Urbifossiella limnaea: one gene and its partner. The protein of the gene in region 1 binds, or shares a complex with, the protein of each later gene. Links are inferred from orthologs where the notes say so. Each region holds a gene or a part of one and is shown on either strand. Other genes may lie near its edges. The genes, in order: pheT and pheS.

Region 1 (10,425 bases):
GATGTCCGAGATGGCCGGCCGCTGGACCTTGCGGTCCTTCTTGTTGGTCAGGTACTTCTGCACGAACGCCCGGACCTTGAAGTCCTCGATCAGCAGTTCGGAGAAGTCGGCCTTGCTGGCGTACCACGTGGAGCGCCAGGGGCGCATGATCCCCGTGCGGAAGCCGGTCGGTCGGACTTTCTGACCCATCGCCGTGCCTCTTGGTCCGTCGTGGTCCGTCGCGGTCGCTTAATGCGCCGGGGGCCGACCGCGGCCGGCCCCCGCTTCTACAACCCCACCCGCCGCTCAGCCTTCGGCGGGTTCGCCGAGAGTGACGTGGATGTGCGACATCCGCCGCTTGATCGGGAACGCGGTGCCGCGCGCCCGGGGCTGGATCCGCTTGAACATCGGCGCCTCGTCGACGCGGGCCTCGGTCACGACAAGGGCGTCGAGGTCCGGGCACTCGCGGTCGTCGGCGTTCCCGAGGGCGCTCTTGACGACCTTCTCCAACAGCCGGGCGCCCCGGTTGTGGTAGAACTTCAGCATCTCGATCGCTTCGTCCGCGTTCCGCCCGCGGATCAGGTCCGCGAACACGCGGATCTTGCGGGGGCCCTGGTCGGCGTAGCGGTGTACGGCCTTGTATTCCATGTCTTACTTCCCGCCCTTCGCCTTGCCGCCGCTGTGACCCTTGAACGTCCGCGTCGGCGAGAACTCGCCGAGCTTGTGGCCGATCATGTCTTCGGTGCAGTAGACCCGCAGGAACGACTTCCCGTTGTGCACGAGGAACGTCGCGCCGATGAACTCCGGGACGACGGTGCAGTCCCGCGCCCAGGTCTTGATCGGCTCCTTGTTCGGCCCCTGCTTCTCGACCTTGCCGAGGAGCCGGAGGTCGACGTAAGGACCCTTCTTCAGCGACCGGCTCATGCGTCGTCCCGCTCGTGTCCTGCCAGGCTCGCCAAACACACACACCGGGCGTCACGAACCCGGGACTGTGTAACGTAGGCAGGCCCACGCGGACCGGCCACCGGATTTCTACTTCAGCGGCGAAGCCCGCACGCCGGGCGGGCCTCAGCTCACTTAACTGCTCTTCTGGTGCTTGCCGCTCGGGCGCCGCCGCAGGATGGCGCCGCCGCCGGGCTTGCGGTCCTTGCGCGTCTTGCCGCCCTTCGACAGCACGCCCGTCGGGCCCTTCGGCTGGCCGCCGCTCTTGCTGCGCCCCTCGCCGCCGCCCATCGGGTGGTCGATCGGGTTCATGGCCATGCCGCGGTTGTGCGGCTTGCGGCCCTTCCACCGGTTCCGCCCGGCCTTGCCGAGGCTGATGTTCATGTGCTCGGGGTTCGACACGCTGCCGATCGTCGCCCGGCACTTGCTCGACACGCGGCGGATTTCCCCGCTCGGCATCGTCAGCTGCGCCCAGTCCTTCTCGCGGGCGCTCAGCGTGGCCGAGCACCCGGCGGAGCGGCAGATCTGACCGCCGCGGCCGGGGGTCAGCTCGACGTTGTGGACGGCCATGCCGAGGGGCACCTTCCACAGCGGCATGCAGTTGCCCGGCTTCGGCTCGACGGCCTCGGTCTCGCCCGAGATGACCTTGTCGCCGGCCTTCATCCCGACCGGGGCCAGGATGTAGCTCTTGGCGTTGTCGTACTTCTCGTCCTTCGGGTATTCGATGAGCGCGATGCGGGCGCTGCGGTTCGGGTCGTACTCGACCGAGATCACCACCGCCTCGACGCCGTCGCGCTTCCGCTTGAAGTCGATCTGGCGGTACATCCGCTTGTGACCACCCCCACGGAACCGGGTGGTGGTGATGCCGTGGTGGTTCCGCCCGCCGCTCTTCTTGATCGGCGACAGCAGCGACTTTTCCGGCTTGTTGACGCCGGGGAACGTGCAGTCCGCGAAGTCGGACACGCTCCCGCCGCGGCGGCCGGCGGAGGTCGGCTTGTATTGCTTGATGCCCATGTCTTGCTCTCAGCTATCGGCCGTCGGCGTTCCGCCGACGGCCGGGTGCCTCGCCGCCTGGCTGACAGCTGACCGCTGACAGCCGCCGCCGGTCAATAGAACTCGATCTTGTCGTCCGGGTGCAGCGCCACGATGGCTTTCTTCCAGGCCGGCAGCGAACCCTCTTCCTGGCGGAACCGGCGGGTCTTCCCCTTCCGGTTCATCGTCCGCACGTCGGTGACGCGGACGTTGAACAGCTCCTCGACCGCCTTCCGGATCTGCGTCTTGTCGGCGATCGGGTTCACCTGGAAGGTGTACGCGTTGTACCGCGTGCTCTGGTGGGTGCCCTTCTCGGTGACGAGGGGCTTCAGGAGCACTTGGTACGGCCGCAGCTCGATCCCCGGCTCGCCGTGGACGCACGGCTTGCGGGCGGCGAGCTTCCGCACGTACCGCTTCGGGTGTGGACGGGGACGCGGCATGACGCTTCTCCACTCCGGGGCGAACCCGGAGCCTCCGGGTGCTACTTGGCGGCGACCTTACGGGCGGCGATGCGGGCGGCCCGGCCGCGGCGCTTGATCGCGGGCTTCTCGGCCTTCGGGGCCGCGGTGGCGGTCGCCGGCGGCTTGATGAACGCCTCGAGCGCCGCCTTCGTCACCAGCAGCCGCTTCTGCCGAAGCACGGTGTAGCAGTTGAACTCGGCGACCGGCAGCACCTTCACGCCCTCGATGTTGCGGGCGCTGCGGTACACGTTCTGGTCCAGCCCGTTGGTGCCGATCAGCACCGTGGTGTCGGCCAGGGTCACGTCCTTCTCGCCGCCCTCGGTCGTCTTCTTGCCGACCTTCAGGCTCTTGAGCAGGCCGAACACTTCCTTCGTCTTCGGGGCGGCGAGAGCCAGCTCGTCGAGGACGACGATCTCCTTGTCCACGATCTTCGACAGCACGGCCATCCGGTTGGCGGCCTTCACGGCCTTTTTCGGGAGGCGGTAGTAGTAGTCGCGGGGCTTCGGCCCCTTCGCGGTACCACCGCCGCGCCGCTTGTTCGTGCGCTTGGTGCCGGCGCGGGCGTTGCCGGTGCCCTTCTGCCGGAACAGCTTCTTTGTGCTGCCGGCCACTTCGCCGCGGCGGAGGGTGCTGTGCGTGCCGGCCCGCTGGTTGGCCAGGAACATCAGCACGGCTTCGTGCATCAGCTGCTTGCTGATCTTGCCGCCGAAGTCCTTCGGGTCGACCGTGATCGACCCCACCTCGGCCCCGGCCTTGTTGACCACGGGGACGGTGATGGCGGTCGTGTACTCGGTGACACGCGAGGACGCGGGAGCCTTCGCGGCCCCGTTGGCGCCGTTCAAGTCGGCCATGGGGGAACCTCATCTCGACCCCGCCTGACCGGTTGCCCGGTGAGCCGCATATTTGGTTCAGTTGCCCGAACCGCGGCGAAGCTGGGTCGTCCTGCACGAGAACCGCCCGCCGAACTGTCCACCCCGGAGGGGTGCCGCGGCGGGCGGGACTAATTTCTTAGCGGCATCCGGGTGGGAGTCAAGCACCCGGCATCGTTTTTGTGCCGCGATGGCTCAGCCGCCGGTGATGACGCGGATCTTGATGTCCACGCCCGGGGGCAGGTTGAGCCCCTTGTTGAGCGCCTCGATGGTCTTCTGCGTCGGCTTGAGGATGTCGATGAGCCGCTTGTGGGTGCGGATCTCGAACTGCTCGCGGCTCTTGCGGTCGATGTGCGGCGACCGCAACACCGTGTACCGTTCGATGCGCGTCGGCAGCGGAATCGGCCCGTGAACGTCGGCGCCGTTGTCCCGGGCCGTCTGCACGATCTCGCCCGCGGTGCGGTCGAGAACCTCGTGGTCGTACCCTTCCATCCGGATGCGGATGCGCTCGCTCTGGTTGGCCGCCACGTTGCCCCCTGTCGCCGCGGACCGCTCGGTCGCCGGGAAATCGGAAGGTGGAACATTATTCGCGGCGCCGCAGGGCGGCAAGGCGCGGGCCGAACAATCGTAGCCGGTCGTCGTACGGTCGCCGGCCGCGCCCCCGCTGCTACCATGACGGTTCCCCGCTACCGGAACCTCGCCATGCTCGTCCCGCTCTCTTGGCTCCGCGACCTCGTTGCGCTCCCGGCCGACCCCGCGATTCTGGTCGAGCGTCTCACGCTCGCCGGCCTGGAAGCCGCGGGCGTGACGGTGTTCGGCCTCCCCGTTCCGACCGGCCTGCGCGTGAAGCCGGAACGCGCCGGCCTGGTGTGGGAGCGCGACAAGGTTGTGCTCGGCAGGGTGCTGAAAATCGAGAAGCACCCCGACGCCGACAAGCTGAAGCTGGTGACGATCGACTACGGCGCGGCCGAGCCGAAAACCGTGGTGACCGGCGCGCCGAACATCGCCCCCGGTCAGAGCGGCATGAAGGTCGTGCTGGGCCTCCGCGGCACGAAGTATTTCTACGCCGACAAGGAGGGCAAGAAGGCCGTCTTCACCCTGGAGCCGAAGGCACTCCGCGGCATCATGAACGACGCGATGTGCATGTCGAACTACGAACTGGGCATCTCCGACGAGCACGAGGGGATCATCCTCCTCGACGACGCCGACCCCGCCCCCGGGACGCCGGTCGCGGACGTGCTCGGTGACGTGGTGGTCGAGCTCGACGTGCTCCCGAACATGGCCCGCTGCCTGTCGCTGATCGGCATCGCCCGCGAGGTTGCGGCCCTCACCGGCGCCGCCACCACGATCGCTGAACCCACGGTGCAGACGATCGCGGACCAGATCGCCGGCAAGGTGTCGGTCGAGATCGCCGACCCGAAGCTGTGCGGTCGCTACACGGCGACAATCATCCGCAACGTGACGATCGGCCCGGCCCCGCGCTGGATGCGGTCGCGGCTCGACGCTGCGGGCATGCGGCCGATCTCGAACGCGGTGGACATCACGAACTACGTGATGCTCGAATACGGCCAGCCGCTCCACGCCTTCGACTACGACGCCCTCGTGGCGCGGGCCGGCGGCAAGGCGCCGGTCATCACGGTGCGGCCGGCGAAGGCGGGCGAGAAGCTGAAGACGCTCGACGGCCAGGACCGCGAGTTGGGGCCGGACAACCTCGTCATCGCCGACGCCGCCGGGCCGGTCGCGCTGGCTGGGGTCATGGGCGGGTTCGACACCGAAGTCACGGCGGCGACCAAGTCCATCCTGCTGGAGTCGGCGGCGTTCGACTTCGTGAGCGTGCGCAAGACGGCGCGGCAGTTCACACTGTTCAGCGAGGCGAGCACGCGGTTCGCCAAGGGCGTCCACCCCGAGCTGGCGAAGCCGGCCGCGGTCCGCGCCGCGGAGCTGTTCCGCACCCTGGCCGGCGGCGAGGTGCTGAGCGGAATCGTGGACAGCTACCCCGCGCCGGTGCCGCCGCAGGTGATCGACCTGACGCCCGCCGCGATCCGCCGCGTTCTCGGCTTCGACATCCCGCCCGCCGAAGTCGTGCGCGTGCTGTCGGCGCTTCAGTTCCAGGTTGAGTCGAAGGGTGAGGGCTGGCGCGTGGCCACGCCGCCGACGCGGCTCGACATCCAGGCCGGTGTCGCCGACCTGATCGAGGAACTGGCCCGCGTCTACGGCTACGACCACCTGCCGGACACGCGGCTGTCGCAGCCCCTGCCCGAACAACTGGGGAATCGGCCGCTGGAACTGGAGGAGCACGTCCGCGACCTGCTCGCCGACCAGGGCTTGCAGGAGTGCATCACCTACTCGCTGACCGGGGCCGCGACGGAAGGGAAACTGTCTACGGGTCGGTCGCACGTCGCGCTGTTGAACCCGATCAGCCCCGACCGCGGCGTGATGCGGACGACGCTGCTGCCGGGCCTGCTCGAAGTCGCGCAGCGGAACCTCCTGGCGGCCGACGCCGTGAGCCTTTTCGAGATCGGCGTCGTGTTCCTGCCGGTGGCCGGTCAGCCGCTTCCGGCCGAGCCGCGGCGGCTGGCGCTGGTGCAGAGTGGCCGCCGCACCGCCGCCGCGTGGGACGACCCACTCGGCACCAAGCCGGCGGCGTTCGACTTCTTCGACCTCAAAGGCGTAATCGAGGCGCTCACGGCCGACCTGCACCTGTCGGCGTCGTTCCGCACCGCGAAGGGCCTGGCGCACCTGCACCCGGGCCGGGCCGCGGAGGTGGTCGTGAACGGCGCGGCGGTCGGGGCGATCGGCGAACTCCACCCGACGGTCGCGGCGAGCTTCGGACTCGGGGAGCGGGCGGTTCAGGTGGCCGAGCTCGATCTCGACGCGCTGCTCGCGGCAGTGCCGGTGCGGTTCCCGTACCGGCCGTTCCCGACGGTGCCGCCGGCCAAGCGCGACGTGGCCGTCATCGTGCCCGCCGACACGCCCGCGGACGCGGTGCTGGCCGAGATTCGCGCCGCCGGCGGCGACCTGTTGACGGGGGCGGAACTGTTCGACGTGTACACCGGCGACCGCATCCCGGCCGGCACCCGCAGCCTGGCGTTCGCGCTGGTGTACCAGCCGGCCGACAAGACGCTGACGGACAAGGAAATCGACAAGGCCCACCAAAAGATCGAGGGTCGGCTCCGGCACGTCCTCAAGGCCCAGATTCGCGGGAAGGATGTGTGATGGTGGTGTTGCCGCTTGCGGCTTAGCGCTGCAGGACGCCAAGCCGCATGCGGACTCGCCCCCGTGCCCTGTTCACTCCAGCACCGTCACCGTCCCACACCCACCGTCGACGCGCACCCGTTGCCCCGTCCGTAGCCGCCGCACCGCGCCCGGCAACCCGGCGACCGCGGGCAGGCCGAACTCGCGCGCCACGATCGCCCCGTGCGACAGGACGCCGCCCGTCTCCATTACCAGCCCCGCGGCGCGCGCGAAGAGCGGCACCCACGCCGGGTCGGTGGAGGGACACACCAGCACGTAGCCCCCCTCCGTCGGCGGCGCCGTCGGCTCTGTCAGCACCAGCGCCGGCCCCTCGGCGGTCCCCGCGGACAGTGCCACGCCGGTGAGCACGTCGCCGCCGTCGGGCGCGGGGAGGGGCCGGCCGATCGCCTCCAGATCGTCGCTGAACAGCACCGGCGGCACCTCCAGCGACAACTCCGCCTGCCGCCGTTTTCGCCGCTGCGCGATCCCCGGTGCCAGGTCCGTGTAGCAGTCCGCGATGACGAGCGGCAGTTCGTCGGGCAGCAGGTAGAAGACGCCGCCGTGGAAGCCGTAGCGGCGGTCGATCGTGACCAGCGCCCGGCGGATGACGGCGTACCCGAGAAGTAAGTAGTGCTTCGCCGCCTCGCGGAGTCCGAGGTACGTCCGCAAGCGATTCACCCACACGCCCGCCTGCGCCTTCGCGGTGCCGGTCAACTTGGCCTCGGCGGCGACGCGGTCCCAGGATTCGGTCGCGCCCGCCGGTTGCGACCGGTGGCCGTCGCCCGACCGGACCAGCGCGTCGAGTTGGTGCGGCACCTCGGCCCAGCGCGGCTGGCTCAGTTCCATCTCGTTCGGGCCGCGGTGGCCGAACCGCTCCAAGAATTCCTCCCGGCCCAGCGTACCCGCGGCCAGGTCGCGCAGCCCGCCGGCGAGGTGCGCGTCCGCGGGCGGCTGTGCCCCCAGGCTCAGCTCGCCGACAGCCGCGCGGGCCCGTTCATCTCCCATCGCCGGCTTGAGCCGCTCGACCAGTGTGCTCCAGCACAGATCGGCGAAGACCGTAGGTTTCAGGCTGTGCCGGGCGAAGTCCACGAGCGTCCGCTGCGTCCACTCCTGGACCGCGGCGACGAGTGCGGACGACGGCACCCGCGCCCAGTCGCGGGCCAGCGCCTCCCGGGCCGCCGCCACGAACGGCGGCACGATCTCGGTCGTGAACCGCTCCGCAAACGTCTCCGCCTCGCGCTTCGTCCGCGACATCAGCCGCGTCAGCCGCCACACCGTCGCGGGCAGCCGTAGCCACCCCATCAGCCCGCCGCCGGCCAGCGGGTTGAGCGTCGGCTTGGGGTCGAGCGCCTTCCGCGGGTCGGCCTTGAGCGCGGCGAACGGGTACTCGAACGGCGGGTGCGCCCCCTGCATCCGCGGCATCCGCGACAGGTTCGCCATCGGCCGGCCGGCGACCAGGTCGAACGCCGACAGCGCCCCCAACCCCGGGTCGGGCGGCGCCCCCAGGTCGCGGTTCATGGCCCCGAACCCGCCGTCGGCCGCGAGTAGCCGTTGAACAACCCCCCACGTCATCGGCGTCGGCGCCGGTAGTACCTCGCTCAGGTTGTAACGCACCCACACCGTGCCGCCTGGGGCCGCCTTCGCCCGGAGGTCCTCCACCGACTCGCGGAGCGCCGTCTCGCGGTCGGCCGCGGTGGCGACGGTGATCGGCCGCGACTGCAGCAGGTACACCCGGCCGCCGGCGACGGCCCACTCGATGTCGCGCGGCTCGCCGTCGAACGCCTCCACGCGCCGGCCCAGGTCGGCGAGTCGTGACAGCTCGCTGTCACTGAGGCAGAAGCGGGCGCGGTCGGCGTCCGACACCGCTTCTTCGCCGGCGACACCGACGCGCACGTCCTTCGCCCCGAGCCGTCGGTCGAGGACGGCGCCGCTGTCGCGGTCCAGGGTGAAGCGGTCGGGCGTGACGCGGCCGGACACCACGACCTCGCCGAGCCCCCACGCCGCTTCCACCAGCATCCGCCGGCCGGTGGTATCGAGCGGGTCGCGGGTGAACAGCACGCCGGCCGCGTCGGCCGGCACCAGTTCCTGCACGACGACCGCCATCGCCAGGTCTGAGTCGTCCACGCCCTGCTTCGCCCGATACGCCTTCGCCCGTTCGGTGTGGAGCGACGCCCAACAGCGCTCCACCGCGTCCAGAACGGCGTCGAGGCCCCGGACGCCGAGGATCGTTTCCTGTTGGCCGGCGAAGCTGGCTTCGCTGCCGTCCTCGCCGGTGGCGCTGGACCGGACCGCGACTGGGCAATCGCCCAATTGCCGCAGGTATTCCGCGAAGCTGGTGACGAAGGCGGCGTCTGAGTGAACGCCGGTCGGCTGTAGGCGGCGGTAGGCGTCGGTGGTGACGACGAACCCGGGCGGTACAGGCAGGTCGGCGGCGATGGAGCGGCCGAGCGAAAAGCCTTTGCCGCCGACGCGGGGGGCGTCGGCGGCAGTAACGGAGAGGAAGGGGAGCAGGTCGGACATGCGGCAATTCTAGGCACGGACCGGTCGCGGCGTGGGGCGGGCACTCAACGCGGCCGCTTTGCCGAACCGGAGCGCTTGTTCGCCGGGAAGCCGCCGACCGCGCCGCCCGAACTGCCGGCGTGCGCCCCGTCGTCCTCGGCGGCGCCCTCCGTCCGCTCGTCGAACTGGCCGCTGCCCATCGCGCTTTCGAGATTCGATACGTCGGCGGGATTGCCGCGGCCGGAATTAGTGCCAGCCAGTCCGCCTTCGGGGCCACCGCCGCCGGGCGTCCCGGCGGCGTGAACGTCGTCGTTCTGGACGCCGTCGATGTCGGTGTCGTCGAGGGTGGACTGCCAAGCCGTGGGCCGGCCGGAGTTCAGGTTCACCGCCGCGCCGCTCTGCATCTTCGCCGCGCAGCCGACGCAGTGGCGGACGTACGGCAGCGCCTCCAACCGCTCCTCGCCGATCGCCCGGCCGCACGCCTCGCAGGTGCCGAACGTGCCCGAGTCGAGACGGTCCAGGGCTGCCTGCACCTCACCCCGCAGGTGTGCTTCGTTCTCCAGCAGCGTGGCGTTCAGTTCCTGATTGTAGACCTCGGACCCCACGTCCCCGAGGTGTAGGGGAGCGTTCGAGAGTCCGCCCGCGCTCTCGCCGCCGGTCGGCGTGCGGACTTGCTCTTCGAGCCCGGCGGCGGTCGCCCCGACGCGGTCGGCCAGGGCGCGGAGTTGCGTGCGAAAGCGGTTCGTCCTGGTCTTCGTCATGGCGGGGTACTCCGGTTCGGCCCGCCCGGGCCGGCGGGGCGGGCGGACACGGTTGCACCCGGCGTGCCGCTTACTTCTTCTTCGCCGCCGGCTTCTTCTTCGCCGTCGGAGTCGGGGTCGCCGCCTTCGCGGCCGGCTTGGCGGCGGGCTTCTTGCCGCCCTTGCCGAAGATCGCCTCGTACCCGCTCCCGAACTTCCCGTCCTCGGCCATCCCCATGCGAACGATGCTCACGGTGTTCCCCCTTGACCGGTCTCCCGGTCCCGAGCCCGGCCGCGGCTCACGTTCCCCAGCCGTTCCGACGCCGTCCGTGTGATGGGGTTACTCTAATGCGTCGGCGCCGGATTGTCACGTCGGGATGGGATCACTTCGCGCACGCGAAGCGGAACAAGATTTCCGCCGCGGGGTCGAGCTGTGCCAGGTCGATCCACTCGTCCTTCGTGTGCGCCTGGGCGATGTCACCGGGGCCGAACACGACCGCCGGAATGCCGCCCCCCGAGAGGGTCGAGGCGTCGGTCCCGTAGGGCACGGCGTGAACCTCGTGCCGGCCGGCGACGGCGTCGATGGCGGCCCCGAGGCGCGCGGCCAGTTCGCCGGAGCGGGCTGGGTCGAGCGGCGGGCACGCGGCGTGTGACTGCAAGAGCGTGAAC
Region 2 (10,121 bases), 780 kb from region 1 along the record:
GTCAAGGACGAGAGCCAGCTCCCCACCGGTAGCTTCAAGAGCCGCGGGCAGACGGCGTGCGTGAGCATGGCGAAGTGGCTCGGGGTGACGCGCGTCGCGCTGCCGACGGCCGGGAACGCCGGCGGCGCCGCGGCTGCGTACGCCGCCCGCGCCGGGATGGAGTGCTACATCTTCATGCCCGCCGACACGCCGGTCGTGAACCAGTTCGAGGCCCACCTGTACGGGGCGAAGGCGTACCGCGTCAACGGCCTCATCAACGACTGCGGCAAGATCGTCAAGGACGGCGCCGAGCGGATGGGCTGGTTCGACCTGTCCACGCTGAAGGAGCCGTACCGCATCGAGGGGAAGAAGACGATGGGCCTGGAGCTGGCCGAGCAGCTCGGCTGGACGCTCCCGGACGTGATCTTCTACCCCACCGGCGGCGGCACCGGGCTCGTCGGCATGTGGAAGGCGTTCCAGGAGCTTCTGGAGCTGGGCTGGATTGCGAAGGACACGAAGCTGCCGCGGTTCGTGTCGGTGCAGGCCGAGGGGTGCGCCCCGATCGTCACCGCGTTCGACAAGGGCGAGCGCTTTGCCGACCTGTTCCCGAACGCGAAGACGGTGGCGAGCGGGCTGCGGGTGCCGGTCGCGGTCGGCGACTTCATGATCCTCGACGCCATCCGCGCCAGCGGCGGCCTGGCGGCGACCGGCCGCGAGGACGCCATCGGCCCGTGGATGCGGCGGGCGAGCACGGCCGAGGGGATCGGTATCTGCCCGGAGACGGCGGTCTGCTTCGACGTACTCGAGCGGCTGGTGAAGGACGGAACGGTCGGCCGCGACGAGTCGGTGGTGGTGTTCAACACCGGGGCGGCGCCGAAGTACCTGGAGGCGCTGCCGGCCGAGCTGACGAGCCTCGACAAGGACCACATCGACTGGGCGGCTCTGGGCGGATGATCTGGGCGTCGTTACGCCGCAGGCGGCACTCGCCGTCGCGACCGGCGCCACGCCCACAGCCCAAGGCCGGCGACCCCCACGGGTGCCAGCACTCCCAGCGCGCAACACATGGTTGTCGAAGACACCGGCGGGGCGTTTGACGACACCAGCAGTAGCCTCACGCCGTCCGCCGCGACGTCGGCGCGATAACTCAGCGTGACTTCCGTCCGACGGTCGAACGAGTCGAGCCGGCCGCTGTTGTAGTTGTGCTGGGTCGCCTGGCCGATCGTGTTCTCCTTCACCTCCAACCAGGCTTTGTCGGGAACCCCACCGGGGACACGGGCCAGGTCGGCGGCGCGAACCGCGTAGACGCTGAACCGGTTGAACCGCTCGCCAGTGGGGTACACCACTTCCAGCGCTTCACCCGCGTTCGCCCTGCGGACGCCGTGCCGCTCGTCGTGGAGGAACGTCAGCACACCGGGCGGCTCGGATTCGACGGTGACCGTGAGGCGAACCGGCACGTACCGCAGCGGCAGTGGGTAGAACCCGGCGTCCGCACGGGCGGCCGCGGTCCACGAAAGAACTGCCAGTAAGGCGACGACCCGGGCCATGACGTTCTCCGGCGGCGCGACGGGACACCACCACTACGACGCGCGAACCCGGCGGCGTATTCCCGGCTCCTGTCCGCCAGGGCGGTCGCAGGCGGTCTGAAGAACCGCGGCCAATGTGTACTCCGGGACGTTGAACGGCACCCGGGTCGATTTCACAAATCGAAGCCGCCGATCCTTCGAATCGGTCAGCCTTCGCGGCCGCCCCCCAACACAACACCACGGCCCCGAGGAGGGCACGACCATGACCGCAACGAAGGACATCATCATCCGCGACACCCACCGCGGGCTGAAGTACGTCGACGGCGTTCTCGCCGAGGTGCTTCCCCCGGGCCGGCACGAGCTGCCGCGGCGGCGGCTGTTCCGCCGCACGCCGAAGGTGGACGTGACCGTCGTGGACCTCCGCAACCGCGACCTCACCATCAAGGGGCAGGAAATCCTGACCGCCGACAAGGTCGCCATCCGCGTCAGCATCCTGGTGCAGTTCGCGGTCGTGGACCCGAAGGCGGCGGTCCAGGCCGTGGCGAGCTACGAGGACCGGCTGTACACCGACGTGCAGCTGGCCGCCCGCCGCAGCCTGGCCGCGATGACGCTCGAGGACATCCTCACGAACCGCACCCGGCTCAGCGACGACATCCTCCGCGAGGTGCAGGGCGCCGCGGCGGGCTACGGCGTGGCGATCGGCCGGGCCGACGTGAAGGACCTGGTGTTCCCGGGGAACCTCCAGGACATCATGAACAAGGTGCTCGCCGCCGAGCGGACCAGCGAGGCGCAACTGGTCGAGGCCCGCACCCGCGCCGAGGTACAGCGGATCGACGCGCAGACGAAGGCCGACGCCGGCCGCATCCAGGCGACGGCGGACGCCGAGGCGGTGCGGACGCGGGCCGAGGCCGACGCCGCGGCGACGCGGACGCGCGTGGAGGCGGAGCGGGCCGCGCTGGAGGAGCGGAGCAAGGCGGCGGCCGCGTTCACCACGCACCCGGCGCTGCTGCGGCTGGAGGAGCTGACCGCGCTCAAGGAGCTGGGGAAGAACGCCAACGCACGGATTTACCTCGACTTCGCGGAGGCGAAGAACGGGGAGGAGTGAGCGGGTCCGCCGCTTGCGGCGTAGCGGGGCGTGCCCCGCTACGCCGCAAGCGGCGGAACTATTCCCCCGCCACCCGCTGCAAATCCGCCCGCGTTCCCTCGTAGGTCGTGGCGAACGCCAGCACCTCCGGGTCGGGCGCCACCCCTTCGGCCGCGCACGCCTGCGAGTAAATCGTCGGCCACCAGTTGGCGTGCTCGGTCAGCCCCTGCTCCTTCACCGTCGTCCAGTTGCTCAGGACGTGGCTCCACGCCTTGTCACCGTAGTCGAGCGCCTCCTTCAGGCTGCCGAACTCGGGGACGTACCACTGCCGGCCGATCTGCGAGTGCAACACCTCGTCGGCCCAGTCGAAGTCCTGGATGGTCGCCATCAGCGGCAGGCCGCTGTCGCGGGCCACCTCGAACTCGTAGCGCTTGCCGGTCCGCGGCATGAGTCCCTGCTCGATGAAGTACAGGACGCCGTGCCTCTCCATCGGGCTGCACTCGGTGTTCAGCCGGTACGACCAGTTGAACGTGATGCGGGCCTGCGTCCAGTCCACGCCGAGGGCCGTAAACCCGACCTCGCCCATCATGGCGTGCCGGGCCTCGTCCCACAGCTGGCGGCTCATGTCGCGGTAGTAGCCCCACGGCTTGCCGGGCGTCTGGGTGATGATGCTTGCCATCATCTCGGGCACGTCGATCTCGCGGAGCCGCTTGTAGAGCATCATCAGCGCCTTGGCCCGCGCCGGCTTCGCCTCGTCGTACAGGAACGCCTCCGCGTTCACCCCCTGATTCCACGGGTCGGTGAACCGCTCGTCGCGCTTCGGCACGGGGTCGTACTGGTAGGGAGTCTTGGAGTAGCGACGCGGAAGCCCACCCGTTGCAACGGATGGGCTTTCCGCGGTTCCATCCAGCCCGCCCGCTACAGCGAGAAGTTGGCGCAGCAACTCGGTGAGTTCCGGCGTCCGGTCCGTGTGCGGCAGGCCGGTGGCGAACATGCCGAAGTCGCCCATCTCCTCCAGCTCAAGGCGTGCGAACTTGAGCACGCGCCGGCTCGGTGCGTCGGCCAGGGGGTTGGTGTCCTCCATGTACTGCCACGTCGCCGAGCCGAGCGCGGGGATGGCGACGTGGTGCACGCCGTTCAGCAGTTCCTCCGTCGTCGGCGCGCACAGAATCTCATCGAAGAACGCCTCCAGGGCCGGGTGCGGCACGTCCTCCAGGCCCAGCGGCGGCTCGCGCATCTCGCCGATGCGCGTCCGCAAGGCGGTGGCGTGCTCGGCGCACAGGTGGGCGTGGTGCGCGAACGCCGTCTTCAGCTCGTAGATCGGCTCGGCGGTGATGCGGGCGGTCAGGAGGTGGTGCAGCCGGCGGAAGGCGTAGTGGAACCGCTTCAGCCGGCGGACGCACTCCTCGACGGAGAGGCCCGGCTTCGCCGCCTCCTCTACCGAGCAGAGGCCGGCGAGCGGTGGGAGATTCTTGTACGACGTGTAACCGGCGAGCGGCTTCGGATCGGGCATGGCGACGGCTCCGCGGGTGCCCGGGTAGTGTACACGGCGCGGATGCATAGCTCGGAGGGCGTCACCCGCCCAGCTTGCCGCCTTCCGGCCAACACGCCCTCACGTCCTCGACGGTCGTCTCCACGCCCTGCGCCCGGATGGCGTCGCAAACCTGCTGCGGTGTTGCCTCCGGGCCGAGGTGGGCGTGCGTCTCGCACACCAGCCGCGGCAGGCCGGGCACGGTGTGGTCATTCAGCTCGTCGCGCGTCGGTTCGGTCGTGATGTCCAGCACGGGCACTCCTCCTGACAGGGGACGGCACACGGATTGCAAAACCCGGTCCGTTCCGACCCGTATTCGGAGGACGACATGAACCCGTTCCACCCGCCGGGGACGCCCGGACCCGGACAACCGACGATCGACCCGCCGACACTGCCGCCAGAATCGGTGCCGCCGCGCGACCCCGGCAGCCCGGCCATCCCGCACCCGGTGCAGCCGCCGTCGCCGCCGGCCCCCGAGCCCGGCCCGCCGCCGGCGTACGGGTGATTCACGCCGCGGCCTCACGTCGTATTCTGTCCTTCTCCCCGAACGACGGCGGACGAAGGACGAGTGACGACCATGGACGAGTTGAAGACCCTGGAAGCCGCCGCGCTCGCCGAGCTGGCCGCGTGCGCCGACGAGCCCGCCCTCCGCGCCTGGTACACTAAATACTTCGGCGACAAGGGACTGATGAAGGCGGCACTAGCCGGGATCGGTCGCGTTGCGAAGGAGCTAAAAGCGGCTTACGGGCAGGAGGCCAACCGCGTCAAGGTGGCCTTGCAAACCACTTATGACGCGGCACTGGCGAAGGAGAAAGCGGCGGCCCTCGAAGCGGCGCTCACCACCAACCCGCTCGACGTGACGCTCCCCGGCCGCACCCGGCTGCGCGGCCGGCTCCACCCGGCGACGCAGATTCTGCGGCAGGTCACGCGCGTGTTCGCCGACATGGGGTTCGAGGTCGTCCGCACCCGCGAGGTCGAGACGGACGAGCTGAACTTCGAGTGCCTGAACATGCCGGCGCACCACCCCGCCCGCGACATGTGGGATACGTTCTTCACCGACCGGCCCGGCGTGGTCCTGCGGACGCACACCAGCCCGGGTCAAATCCACGTCATGCGCGCCGCCGCGGGGAAGCCCGTGCGGGTGATCCTGCCGGGGATGTGCTACCGCAACGAAGCCATCAGCACCCGCAGTGAGATCCAGTTCCACCAGGTCGAGGGGCTCGTTATCGGCGACGGCGTGACGATGGCCGACCTGAAGGGGACAATCACGGCGTTCGCGCGGCGGATGTTCGGCCCGGAGCGGCAGGTGCGCATCCGCAGCAGTTACTTCCCGTTCACCGAACCGAGCATCGAGGTGGACATCGACTGGCCGAAGGACGACCCGAACCGCGACCGCCTCACGAAGGGCACCGGCTGGCTCGAGATCATGGGCGCCGGCATGGTGCATCCGAACGTGCTGCGCGCCGGCGGGTACGACCCGGACAAGGTGACGGGATTCGCGTTCGGCATGGGGCCGCAGCGGATGCTGATGCTCCAGCACGCGATCGACGACATCCGGCTATTCTGGCAGAACGACCTGCGCTTCCTGCGGCAGTTCTGATGGCTGAAAGCCGACCCGTTGCGACGGATGGGCGGCTTTGGGGCGCCGCACCCGCCACGCCAGGCCGACGCGCTCCAGCGCCCAGATCGTGTACCAACTCACGTCGGCCTGCCACCAGCGGAAGCCGTGCCGCGCCGAGGTCGGGAAGGCGTGGTGGTTGTTGTGCCACCCTTCGCCCATCGCCAGCACCCCGACGAGCCAGTTGTTGCGGCTGGAATCGGTGGTCGGGTACGGCCGCGAGCCCCACACGTGGGCGACGGAGTTCACCGCGAACGTCGCCTGCTGCGTCACGAAGTGCCGCACCAGCCCGCCCCACAGGAAGCCCAACAGCGCGTCCGTGGGCGTGCCGCCGATCAGGTACGCGACCGCGGCCGGCAGCGCGAGACCGAGCAGGTACCATTCGAACCAGTGGCGGTCGATGAATGCCAGGTCGCGGCGGCGCGTCAGGTCGGGGACGGTGCGCGGGTCGTAGCGATAGTCCTGCGTGAGCCAGCCCATGTGGGCGTGCCAGAAGCCGCGCCAGCCGCCGCCGTCGAGGTGCGGCGAGTGCGGGTCGCCGGGGCGGTCGCTGTGGCGGTGGTGGTCGCGGTGGGTGGCGATCCACCAGAACGGCGAGGCCTGCCCCGCCATGCACCCGAGCACCATCAGCGCCCACTCGACTGGCCGCGGCGTGGCGAACGCGCAGTGCGTGAACAGCCGGTGGAACCCGACGGTGACGCCGAGCCCGGACGCCAGCGCCATCAGGAACGCCGCGACGGCGACGTGCAGCGGCAACCCGTAGACCACAGCGGCGACGACGGCCGCGGGCACACCGACGAGGGGGAGGAGTTCGTGCGCCCAGCGGATCAGACCCGCGCGGCTTGGGGAAACGAGTGGTGACGGCACGCGAGCAGCTCCGGTCCGGGGTGTGGACGATACCACCTCGTGGCCCAGGCCGCCACACCACCCCCAGACGTGCGTCCGACTGGTCGCCACCGCCAGCCGAAACTCACGGCGCCGGGCTGACCGTCCGCACGGTGTGGAGTGGGAACAGCTTCCACCCCGCGTCCACCTCGCCGAGCAGTCCGAGCAACAGGCCCGTCTTGCCGTCGCGCTCCCGAGTCAGCGGGAATGCGATCAGCCGCTGCGGGCCGTCGGCGGGGGTCAGCTCTGCGGCCGCGGTTTGCGTGTTCGCGTCCACCGCGACGAGCTCCAACTTCTTGAACGCTGCCGCGTCCAGCTTCAGCGGCGAACCCTTCCGCAGCGGCAGGTCGTCGGCCAGCCACTCGGCCGCGCCTGCCGCGTAAAGCGCCTTCAGGTTCCGCACCGCGTGCGTCGGGTTCATCGCCTTCGGCTGCTCCACCGTCACCGCCCACGCCGCGCCCGCCGGCCGCACCGGCAGCGGCACCGCCCCGGCGAACACGAGCGACCGAAAGCCGTCCTTCCCGCCGCCGGCGAACTTCCCGGCCGCGCTGTCGAGCGCGCACGTGTTGATCCCCTTGAACTGCAGCGACCCCGCCAGCGGCGCCGGCAGCCCCTTCACCGCCACGGCGACAGCCACCTTCGCGTAGTCGTACCGGACAGCCTCCACGGCCCCGAGTGGGATCAGCGTCGTTACGCCCTTCTGGAACGTGGTCGAATCCGGCTCGCGCAGCTCCAGAGCCGCCGGGGCGTCCTTCGGGCCGCCGAGCCAGCCGAGCCGCCGCACGCCGCCGGTGAACCGCACGCCCGTCAGCGCCTGCTCCTTGCCGGTCGCGTCGGTGAGAGTTGCGGCCCGGCTGTCGTCCTTCGCCGGCTGACCGACAGCGACGGCGGCGCCGAGCAGAACCCACCCCGCCGCGCGGACGCTCCGCCCCGTCATGGTGTGCCTCCGAATCAGGGCCGACCTGAAAACATCGGCCGGCCGCTCATCCTCAGTGCCGGGCGGAATTGCGGCAAGGAAAAAACTGGTCTGATGGTTACGGAGCCGCCTTGCGGGTCGGGTGCGAGCGCGACATAATCCACCCAACCGGACGACGCCCGGCGAACCCGCCGGCACGACGGTTACCCCGTCACCCGCTCGGAACGGAAACGGTCGAACTGTGGACGACATCTTCCTGCCCAGCGGCCGCCTCAGCCCCGACATCCTGGACGAGGCCACGGCCACCGTCCTCCGGGAGTCGCTAGCCCACACCCGGGCCACCAACTGGGACAGCGTCCGCACCCCGCACCTGTTCATGGGCCTGCTCGCGGCGCCGGATTCGGGCGTGTCGAGTTGGGCCGGCCGCCTCGGCGCCGACCTCCCGGGCCTACTTGACCAGTTCCGCGACCTGTTCAACCAAGAGAACGCGGAGCCGGTTCCGCCGCTCCTGCTGAACCGCGAGTTCCTGTCCGACAACGTGATCCGGCTACTCCGCGACGCCCACGGCCGGGCCGCCGACTCGGGCCGCGACCGCGTGACCCCGATGGACCTGCTCATCACGCTGTTCACGACGCCGAACAGCATCGTGGCCGAGTGCTTCGAGCGGATCGGCGTGACGGCGGCGAAGCTGACCGAGCTAGCCGTACTGGCGGAGCGCCAGGCGCCGGCGTAATCCGGGCGTGCAGTTGCCGTGTCGTTAGCCGGGGGCGCAAGCCCCCGGTTTCGTTTTGCGACGCAACTCAAACCGCGCTCCGCCCGGCTCTGCCGCCGACCCTGCGGGCGTGAACCCCACCTTTTCCAGCACCCGCACTGACGCGGGGTTGGCCCACTCCGTTTCGGCCGCGATCACCTCCACCCCCGGCTGGCCGAACGCCCAGCGAACCAGGCCGTTCACCATTTCCGTCGCATACCCGCGCCGCTGGAACTCGGGCAGCAGCGAGTAGCCGATCTGAACCGCTCCGTCTTGCGGCGGCCCGAGGAACCCGCCCCCGCCGACCAGCACTGGCGGACCGGCGTCGCGGGCCAGGGCGTACCAGCCGAACCAGCCGACGCGGTCGGGTGCGGCTTCGAGCCAGCTCAGGAAAAGCGGCAGTGCGTCGGCGGCGGATTCCGGGGGCCAGTTGTCGGGCACCACGGCGTCGAGTTGGCGGGCGAACTCGCCGCGGTCGGCGAGCTCCGCACGGGCCAGCGCGACCGTGGCTGGCACCAGCGTCAGGCGGTCCGATACGATCATCGCGTGCAACTCCTGAGTTCTACGCCAGCGCCTTGCGGAACACGACCTTGTCGTCGCCAGCCTTATAGAACTCGCGGATGCGGGCTTCCTCATCGTACCCGAGCGCCCGGTAGAACGCCCGCGTCCGCTCGAAGGCCGCCAGTCCCGATGTCTCGATCAGGAGCACCCGGGCACCGCGGGTCGACAACTCCCGCTCGACGTGGCGCACCAGAGCCGCGCCCCGCCCCTGCCGTTGGCGGTCCGGGTGGACGGCGAGCATGTACAAGTTCCACGTCCCGTCCGTCATCCGCTCCGGGGCGTAGTACGCCACACCCACCGGCCCGATGTCGTCGTCGGTCAGCCACACGTGGTCGGGACCATTCTCACCGGCCAGACTCCCACGCAAGACGGCGGCGACATCGTCGGTCGCTTCGGGAGGGAATAGGCCGGACGCCACAGCCAAGGTGAGGATGGCGGCGGTGTCGTCGGACGTTGTCGGGCGAATCATTCCGAACTCCGGTTGGATGGCGGCGTCCCACCCCCCGACACGTCAACGCTGCGACGGGTTCGCGGTGCAACAACCCGAATCCTGCCTCACTGCGGCCCCTGCCAAAACCGATCCTCCCCCCAGCGTCGGCCGCTGCCACAATGGCACTAGCAGCCATCCGCGGCTTACAAGCATCCGTCGCAATCCCTTCCCAAAAAACACCTTGCGCCACCACATACGCCGCGGCACCCGCTTTGCTGTGGGGTAGGTCACCGATTCTCTTTCGTACCACCCTGGGCGGATCGAACCGATGGCAGCCAAGCAACTCCAGTACGCCGACGACGCCCGGCAGAAGCTCCTCGCCGGGGCCAGCAAGCTCGCCCGCGCCGTCCGCTCCACCCTCGGGCCGCGCGGCCGCAACGCTGTCCTCGACAAGGGCTGGGGCGCCCCCAACGTCACCAAGGACGGCGTCACCGTCGCCGAAGACATCGAGCTCAACGACCCGTTCGAGAACATGGGCGCCCAGCTCGTCAAGGAGGCCGCCAGCAAGACCTCCGACATCGCCGGCGACGGCACCACCACCGCCACCGTGCTGGCCGAGTTCATCTTCCGCGAAGGCCTCAAGGCCGTTGCCGGCGGGCACGACCCGATGGCGCTGGTCCGCGGCATCCAGAAGGGCGTCGACAAGGTGGTCGAGGAGCTCCACAAGATCGCCGAGGAGATCGACCCGAAGGACTCCAAGAGCATCACCGAAGTCGCCACCATCTCGGCCAACAACGACCGCGACATCGGCTCGAAGTTGTCCGAGGCCATGAAGAAGGTCGG

The links.
Region 2: the proteins of pheT (region 1) and pheS are in contact, whole or in part, in a crystal structure (PDB 6P24), measured with the Escherichia coli proteins. The link is inferred for Urbifossiella limnaea from one-to-one orthologs.

Annotation. Positions count from the first base shown.
Region 1 is NZ_CP036273.1:2,632,043-2,642,467, forward strand. The notes cover bases 3,641-6,742. They hold pheT (phenylalanine--tRNA ligase subunit beta), read left to right. Parts: upstream 3,641-3,985; coding sequence 3,986-6,499; downstream 6,500-6,742. Other genes in these bases: rpsJ (30S ribosomal protein S10), read right to left, coding at 3,641-3,811; ETAA1_RS10620 (PEP/pyruvate-binding domain-containing protein), read right to left, coding at 6,572-6,742. Outside these bases: rpsC (30S ribosomal protein S3), read right to left, coding at 1-189; rplV (50S ribosomal protein L22), read right to left, coding at 286-627; rpsS (30S ribosomal protein S19), read right to left, coding at 631-903; rplB (50S ribosomal protein L2), read right to left, coding at 1,057-1,935; rplW (50S ribosomal protein L23), read right to left, coding at 2,028-2,393; rplD (50S ribosomal protein L4), read right to left, coding at 2,435-3,265; more of rpsJ, read right to left, coding at 3,479-3,640; more of ETAA1_RS10620, read right to left, coding at 6,743-9,037; ETAA1_RS10625 (TraR/DksA family transcriptional regulator), read right to left, coding at 9,082-9,777; ETAA1_RS31800 (hypothetical protein), read right to left, coding at 9,848-10,009; ETAA1_RS10635 (M20 family metallopeptidase), read right to left, coding at 10,140-10,425.
Region 2 is NZ_CP036273.1:1,855,357-1,865,477, reverse strand. What follows is about bases 3,904-6,701. They hold pheS (phenylalanine--tRNA ligase subunit alpha), read left to right. Parts: upstream 3,904-4,685; coding sequence 4,686-5,717; downstream 5,718-6,701. Other genes in these bases: ETAA1_RS07370 (acyl-CoA desaturase), read right to left, coding at 5,676-6,602; ETAA1_RS31625 (hypothetical protein), read left to right, coding at 4,446-4,622; ETAA1_RS07380 (hypothetical protein), read right to left, coding at 4,161-4,370; ETAA1_RS07385 (hypothetical protein), read right to left, coding at 3,904-4,099. Also shown: ETAA1_RS07400 (threonine synthase), read left to right, coding at 1-933; ETAA1_RS07395 (hypothetical protein), read right to left, coding at 945-1,523; ETAA1_RS07390 (slipin family protein), read left to right, coding at 1,765-2,607; more of ETAA1_RS07385, read right to left, coding at 2,666-3,903; ETAA1_RS07365 (hypothetical protein), read right to left, coding at 6,706-7,557; ETAA1_RS07360 (Clp protease N-terminal domain-containing protein), read left to right, coding at 7,778-8,269; ETAA1_RS07355 (GNAT family N-acetyltransferase), read right to left, coding at 8,294-8,830; ETAA1_RS07350 (GNAT family N-acetyltransferase), read right to left, coding at 8,850-9,317; groL (chaperonin GroEL), read left to right, coding at 9,607-10,121.